3 regions of the Paenibacillus sp. 11B genome follow, and region 3 is predicted to be linked to each of the others. Evidence: predicted binding sites of a transcription regulator. Region 3 holds the regulator's gene; each other region holds the start of a gene.
The links. The regulator Rex, encoded in region 3, represses fermentation and respiration genes when NADH is low (regulators of the CRP and FNR family bind a similar motif). The targets are predictions, from matches to a motif close to TTGTGAAATATTTCACAA.

Region 1 (2,278 bases), 230 kb from region 3:
GCACGTTATTCGCTACAATGCGAAAAAACCGACGAAGTTTGCATCGTTCCCGAAATATTCGCACTTTGTTGCAGATGAGCGCTATGCCGAGATTGCCCGCATTCTGGGATTGCCTGCACGTACGACAGAAGAAGGGGTTACCAGTCTCATCAATGCCATTCGCAAACTGAACAAAACATTGGGTATTGAAGAATCGTTCCAGGAAATCGGATTTGACGCAAAAGACTTTGAAGCACATGTCGACTATCTGGCAGACCGTGCATTCGAGGACCAATGTACAACCGCCAATCCAAAAATGCCGCTCGTAACTGAACTGGCAGATGTATACCGCAACGCATTCTACGGCAAGTTTGAATAAAGAGTAGTAAACAACTGGTTAAGGTTGAGGCAATATGTTCAGGGTTCCCCGAAATGGGGAGCCCCGATTGCCGTCTTTTCTGTAAGAAGGTATAAGGTTACACGGAATCCGTGATGTTTCTTTTTGAACCAGGTATTCACACCATAACGGAGAGGGCAGAAAAAACTGAAGAAGCGAAGCGAAGCGCTCGCTTTCAAGCATGATTTCAACCTTCAATGCTATATAGTTTGAACCATACATGTACACGATAACGGAGAGGAGAGAAAAAACCTGAAGAAGCGATAGCGCTCGCCTTTATCCCCGGATTTTACCTTTTTAAAAGGGAATCAAAAAAATCTGGGGATAACAGCGATCGGAAGGTTGTTCTATCCTCGGAGTGGCCAGTGTGCGTAACCTTTCGTTCAAATTATATTGTTTAATCGGGGAAATCGGGTTTGAACATTGATCGGAAGTTGTTCTGCCCGCGCAGTGGCTAAGTGTGAGTTTTTACAGGTTTAATGGGATACAGCAAAGGTGAAGTGAGGATGGTCACAAACTTTGTGATATAAATCACAGATGCTGAAAGAGCGAAGACGTATACTGAAAATGTAAGAAAGACATTCATCCGCGGTTCCGGTTCCCAAGTAGAGAGAACATGTTCCGGCTTACATGTGAAATTTATCACATTAATCGCGGCTCTGGGCACAGATGAGACGAGTGAGCATCCTGTCATGTGTCCGGAAATCCAAATTTGTGGAGGGATTACTATGTCGGTGATCGAAAAAGATGTCAAACAACAAACAGGCTGGAGAAACTTTACCAAAGGAACATGGACGAAATCCGTAGATGTGAATGATTTTCTGGTACGCAACTTATCACCTTATTATGGCGACGAAGCATTCCTTGCAGGTGCAACCCAAAATACGAAAGAGTTATGGGATATCGTTTCCGATCTGACCAAAAAAGAACGCGATAACGGCGGGGTACTCGATGTTGACGTAAATACGCCAGCAACGATTGTTTCTCACCAACCCGGTTATCTGGATAAATCCAAAGAACAGATTGTTGGTGTTCAAACGGATGCTCCATTCAAACGTTCCATTCAGCCATTTGGTGGAATTCGCATGATGATTGATGCTTGTGAAGCTTATGGTTTTGAGATGCCACAAGGCGTCATTGATATATTTACGAACATCCGCAAAACACATAACCAAGGCGTATTTGATGCTTATACATCTGACATGCGTGCAGCACGTAAAGCAGGCATTATTACCGGTCTGCCGGATGCTTACGGCCGTGGCCGGATCATCGGTGACTATCGTCGGGTAGCTCTCTATGGTGTGGACTTCCTGATTCGGAATAAAAAAGGCGAACTGAATGCACTTGAAGTCGATGTGATTGATGAAGATGTCATTCGCCTGCGTGAAGAACTGTCCGAACAGATTCGTGCATTGCAGGAATTGAAACAACTGGGTGAAATGCACGGTTTCGATATTTCCTTGCCAGCCACAACCGCCAAAGAAGCGTTCCAATGGCTCTACTTCGGTTACCTGGCTGCGATCAAAGAGCAAAACGGTGCGGCGATGTCCCTGGGACGTGTTTCTTCGTTCCTTGATATTTACATTGAACGTGATTTGCAAGAAGGCTTGCTAACTGAGGAACAAGCTCAGGAACTGGTTGACCATTTTGTAATGAAACTGCGGATTGTTAAGTTCCTGCGTACGCCGGATTATAACGAATTGTTCAGTGGAGACCCAACATGGGTAACCGAATCCATCGGCGGCATGTCCGTAAATGGAGAAACCCGTGTTACGAAAAACAGCTTCCGTTTCCTGCACACCCTGAACAACCTTGGTCCTGCACCTGAGCCGAACCTGACTGTACTCTGGTCCACCAAGCTTCCGGAAGCGTTCAAACAATACTGTACAAAAGTATCCATCG
Region 2 (2,278 bases), 320 kb from region 3:
TGAAGGTGAATCAATTGGGAAAAAAAAGTGCAAAAAAAAGCGCGAGAATAAGACGTTTCATCACAATCCTGATTGGAATCGCTGCTTTGCTGACCGCTGCGTGGGCAATTTACCAAGGGAATTTATCATCAGATACCCAAAGAATCGGTGCTATTGAAATCGGTGCAGTTGCTCCTGAATTTACTGCCGTTAATTCAGCCGGAGAACAGGTGAAGCTCTCCGATTATCGGGGCAAAGTTGTGATGATTAACTTTTGGGCTTCCTGGTGTACCCCTTGTGTGAGGGAGATGCCGATGATTAATCAGATCGCTCAGACATATCAAGAAGACGTGCAGACCCTGTTTGTCAACGTAGGGGAAGCGAAGGGGACCATTCGTGAATTTATGAATAAACAGCAATTCGATTTCCCTGTAATCATTGATGTGACCGGAAAGGTCTCCGGCCTGTATCGCATCACCGGTCTGCCAGCGACCATGATCATAGATCAGGAAGGCATGTTCAGTCACATTTTGCTCGGTGAGTTGACCAAGGATATTCCCTTGCAGCAATGGCTGGAGGACACCGTCCAACAAAAGAATTGAAACCTTGTAAGATTTAAGAACAAAAGAAGCCGCTATATGAGCGGTTTCTTTTGTTTTTTTTGTAAGCTACAAGAGCCAGAACAACTGCAAACGGTTGGGTTTCGAAAACACCTTTCACCCATAGTGGAAATGAAATGCAATACCACGGTTCTGCCCAATGAATCAATAGCCCCTTTGGGTGCTTTTTACGCTTTTCACCGAGTTGTCGGAAAGAGTTGATCCTTTCTTGAACATTTAGGGACGAAGACGTGTCAGTGATTGAATTGCTCATTCACAAAGATATAATAATTTTAACTATTAGGTCTCGTTCAGAACTTGGTTGGGCAAAGACTCCTTCGTCACTAACTTTGTGAAAAAATTCTCTTTATACATACAACATCGGAGGAGCGCTTTTTAAACCAATTCTGAACCAATGGCGTAGCCGCCCAATCCTGATATTGAAAGTAGTTCAAGGGCTGACTGACCTAATGATTAAAAGCATCAAATCATTGCAAAAATCGAACAGAGTTTGAAAGGAGGCAGTAAAGAATGGCAATTGATACGGTGATGTGGAGCAAGCTGGTGACAGGCATGACGCTAGGGTTCCACGTTATTTTTGCGACACTTGGAGTCGGTGTGCCCCTAATGATCGCTATTGCAGAGTTCATGGGGATCCGTAAAAAAGATCCTCACTACACACTAATGGCGAAGAGGTGGTCACGAGGGTTTGTCATTTCTGTGGCGGTAGGTGTTGTGACCGGCACAGCGATATCACTGCAACTGGCCCTGGTATGGCCGAATTTTATGAAATTGGCGGGGAACGTCATTGCACTTCCGCTATTTATGGAAGTGTTCGCGTTCTTTTTTGAAGCGATCTTCCTGGGCATTTATTTGTATACGTGGGATCGATTCAAAAATCCGTACATTCACTGGCTGCTGACGATTCCGATTGTTGCCGGGGCAGGTATGTCTGCCGTCTTTATTACGACGGTGAACGGCTTCATGAACCAGCCTGGGGGCTTTGTCATGGAGGCAGGCCAATTCACAGCGGTTGACCCAATACAGGCGATGCTGAATACGGCGACGTTTTCCAAGGTGTTCCATGTATTAAGCTCGGCCTATTTGACAGGAGCTGCCCTGTTAGCCGGAATTGCAGCCTTTGCAATGCTGAGAAAAGGGGTATCCGCATACCACAAAAAAGCCTTGAACCTCATGATGGCGGTGGTGCTGCTGTTTGGCGTGCTGAACACGTTAGCTGGAGATGTGTCCGCCAAGTTCTTGGCAGAGCATCAGCCGGAGAAGCTAGCAGCGGCAGAGTGGCATTTTGAGACGGAAAGCGGCGCGGATTTGATTTTATTAGGCTGGCTGAATGCAGAGCATGAAATTATAGGAGCTCTTCACCTGCCGAAACTGCTCAGCTTCCTGGCCTTTAGTGACTTTAATGCCGAGGTAACCGGACTGGAGGAGTTTCCGAAGGACGAATGGCCGCCGCTGCTCGTTCACTACTTGTTTGATTTGATGGCTGGAATCGGATTTACTCTGCTGGCGATCTCGGTTCTGTATTTCCTGTTTGTGTTCTGGAAAAAGCGCAATGAACTGAACAAGTGGCTGCTTGGAATCATAGCCCTGGGCGCGCCAATGGCTTTTCTCGGGGTTGAGCTGGGCTGGTTCTATGCTGAACTTGGACGACAGCCGTGGATTATTCGAGGATATATGCG
Region 3 (2,278 bases):
ATGCCTGTTTGCAGTGCTCCTGTATTGTTCAGGAATATGGATTTGGCACCATACGAAGTTCCAAGCAGAAGTGCTTCCCCTGCTGGCACTGCGGTAGGGTCACCGGACACACCTTTGTGAATCAAAGCAGCAAGTCTCATCTCTTCAAACATATCGAGGTTATTGTTACTTGCTGGTCCATCTGTTCCGAGGGACACGGTCACCCCTGCTTTCAGCAGATCAGGTACTCGTGCAACACCCGAAGCCAATTTCAGGTTACTGCCTGGATTGTGGGAAACTGCTACATCATGTGATGCAAGAATTTCGATCTCTTCATCATTCAGATGTACCGCATGTGCAACCAGAGATGGACGGGAGAAAAATCCTAGCTTCTCCAGATGTGCAACCGGACGTTGACCGTAATCAGCCACGTTCTGTTCCACTTCACGAAGCGTTTCAGACATATGCGTATGCAAAGGCAGATTCAGGTCATGAGCAACCTGTACCAGCTTCTCTATGTAATCTGGAGGACAAGTGTAAGGTGCGTGTGGAGAAATTACGGTTGTAATTCTTCCGTCTGCTTGTCCATTCCATTGACGGGCAAATGCTGCGGATTCTTCCAGCTTGCGCTGTTGTTCTTCCGCTGAGCAAAGTCCGATTACCCCACGTGCCAGAGCAGCCCGAACGCCGGATTGTTCCACCACTTTTGCAACCTGATCCATATGATCATACATATCCAGGAATGCTGTTGTTCCACCTTTCAACATTTCAAGTACGGAAAGTGATGTGCCCCAATATACGTCTTCAGACGTCATTTTGGCTTCCATTGGCCACATTTTCTCCTGCAACCATACTTGTAATGCCAAATCATCTCCATGACCTCTCAGAAGCGACATGGCCGCGTGACCATGCGTATTGATCAGACCCGGCAAGAAGAGCAGTCCTTTTCCGTCCACCTTTGTCAGACTTTCGTCTCCTTCCGGCAAAGTCTCACCAATATGCACAATCTTGTCATTCTCGACAACCATATAACCTTGAACCACTTTCCAATTCGTGCCCTCACTGACGGCAAATTTGCCGTTGTGAATTACCCATCTATTTGTCGTCATCTTCCTCGTCGTCCTTTCCATTCTCCAAATAATAAGCAAGGCTAAGCAGATCCGTCGTAAAATCGGCATGATGAATACGAATATGCGGCGGGGTCTTCAGGATCGTTGGCGCAAAATTCAGAATCGCTTCAATTCCTGACTCAATCAACTGATCGGCAACATTTTGGGCTTCCGTATCCGGAACCGTGATAATCCCTATACGAATGTTATCTTTTTTGACCGAATCCGTTAATTCATTCATCGGTTGCACCGTCAGACTGTTAATTTGACTTCCAATCTTCGGACCGTAGGCATCAAATACAGCGACAATCTTCATGTTGTCTTTGAGGTAGGCATTGTAATTGGACAAAGCGTGTCCCAAATTACCTGCTCCGACAAGAGCTACATTGATCTGCTGGTCTATTTTCAGAATATGGCGGATCTTCTCGATGAGATATGAAACGTCATATCCGATCCCTTTACGACCAAAGTCACCGAAGTAAGCCAGGTCTTTACGAATCTGAGCCGGATTCAAATCCAGTCTCAATCCAAGTTCTTGTGAAGAAACCGTATTGACTTCGCGCTGATGCAGTTCATTCAAATAACGCAAGTAAACAGGCAATCTTCGCACCACGGCTTCCGAAATTTTATCTGATTTCATTCAATTGCTCCCCCTTACCAAGGCCACGATAGATAGATAGATGAAAAGAATGAGCACCCTGTCTAAAACGATGCAAAAAGATGACTGAATTAAACAGGATGCTCTTTGTTATATAATGGATAATTGCTTAAATTACTTCTTTAATCGCTTTACTCACTATTCATGAAACGAATGAATGATATTGCTCAATTTTACCGCCAAATAGTGGCTTCATGCAATCATATAAGCTACAGAGCATAGCTGTTATTGCTGTTCATCGGTTGGTCTCTCAAGCCATTCCGAAATGCGAGGAACCATCTGCTCTGTGAGCATGTGTTCCATTTTGGGACCTGGTAATGAATATAAAAAGTACTTGCCATAATATGCTTCAATGACACGTGTATCGTATACAATCACAATACCTCTGTCCTTACCCGTACGAACCAGTCTGCCGAATCCCTGTTTGAAGCGGATAACGGCTTGCGGCACGGACAGCTTCATAAACGGATTTTTCTTCTGTTGTTGCAAAAGCTCACTCTTTGCTTCAACTAATGGATGATTGGGTGGCTGG

Region 1: a site for Rex is predicted at 1,007-1,024, ahead of pflB (formate C-acetyltransferase). Genes of this name have one in related genera too.
Region 2: a site for Rex is predicted at 929-946, ahead of Q0V21_RS01635 (cytochrome ubiquinol oxidase subunit I). Genes of this name have one in related genera too.

The regions. Positions count from the first base shown of each region.
Region 1 is NZ_JAUKNS010000001.1:920,392-922,669, reverse strand. Features, by position in the region: gene adhE (bifunctional acetaldehyde-CoA/alcohol dehydrogenase) at 1-358, shown strand, start outside; gene pflB (formate C-acetyltransferase) at 1,105-2,278, shown strand, end outside.
Region 2 is NZ_JAUKNS010000001.1:374,808-377,085, reverse strand. Features, by position in the region: gene ccmA (heme ABC exporter ATP-binding protein CcmA) at 1-3, shown strand, start outside; gene Q0V21_RS01640 (TlpA family protein disulfide reductase) at 15-581, shown strand; gene Q0V21_RS01635 (cytochrome ubiquinol oxidase subunit I) at 1,110-2,278, shown strand, end outside.
Region 3 is NZ_JAUKNS010000001.1:692,172-694,449, forward strand. Features, by position in the region: gene Q0V21_RS02985 (amidohydrolase) at 1-1,088, opposite strand, end outside; gene Q0V21_RS02990 (redox-sensing transcriptional repressor Rex) at 1,075-1,728, opposite strand; gene dinG (ATP-dependent DNA helicase DinG) at 1,972-2,278, opposite strand, start outside.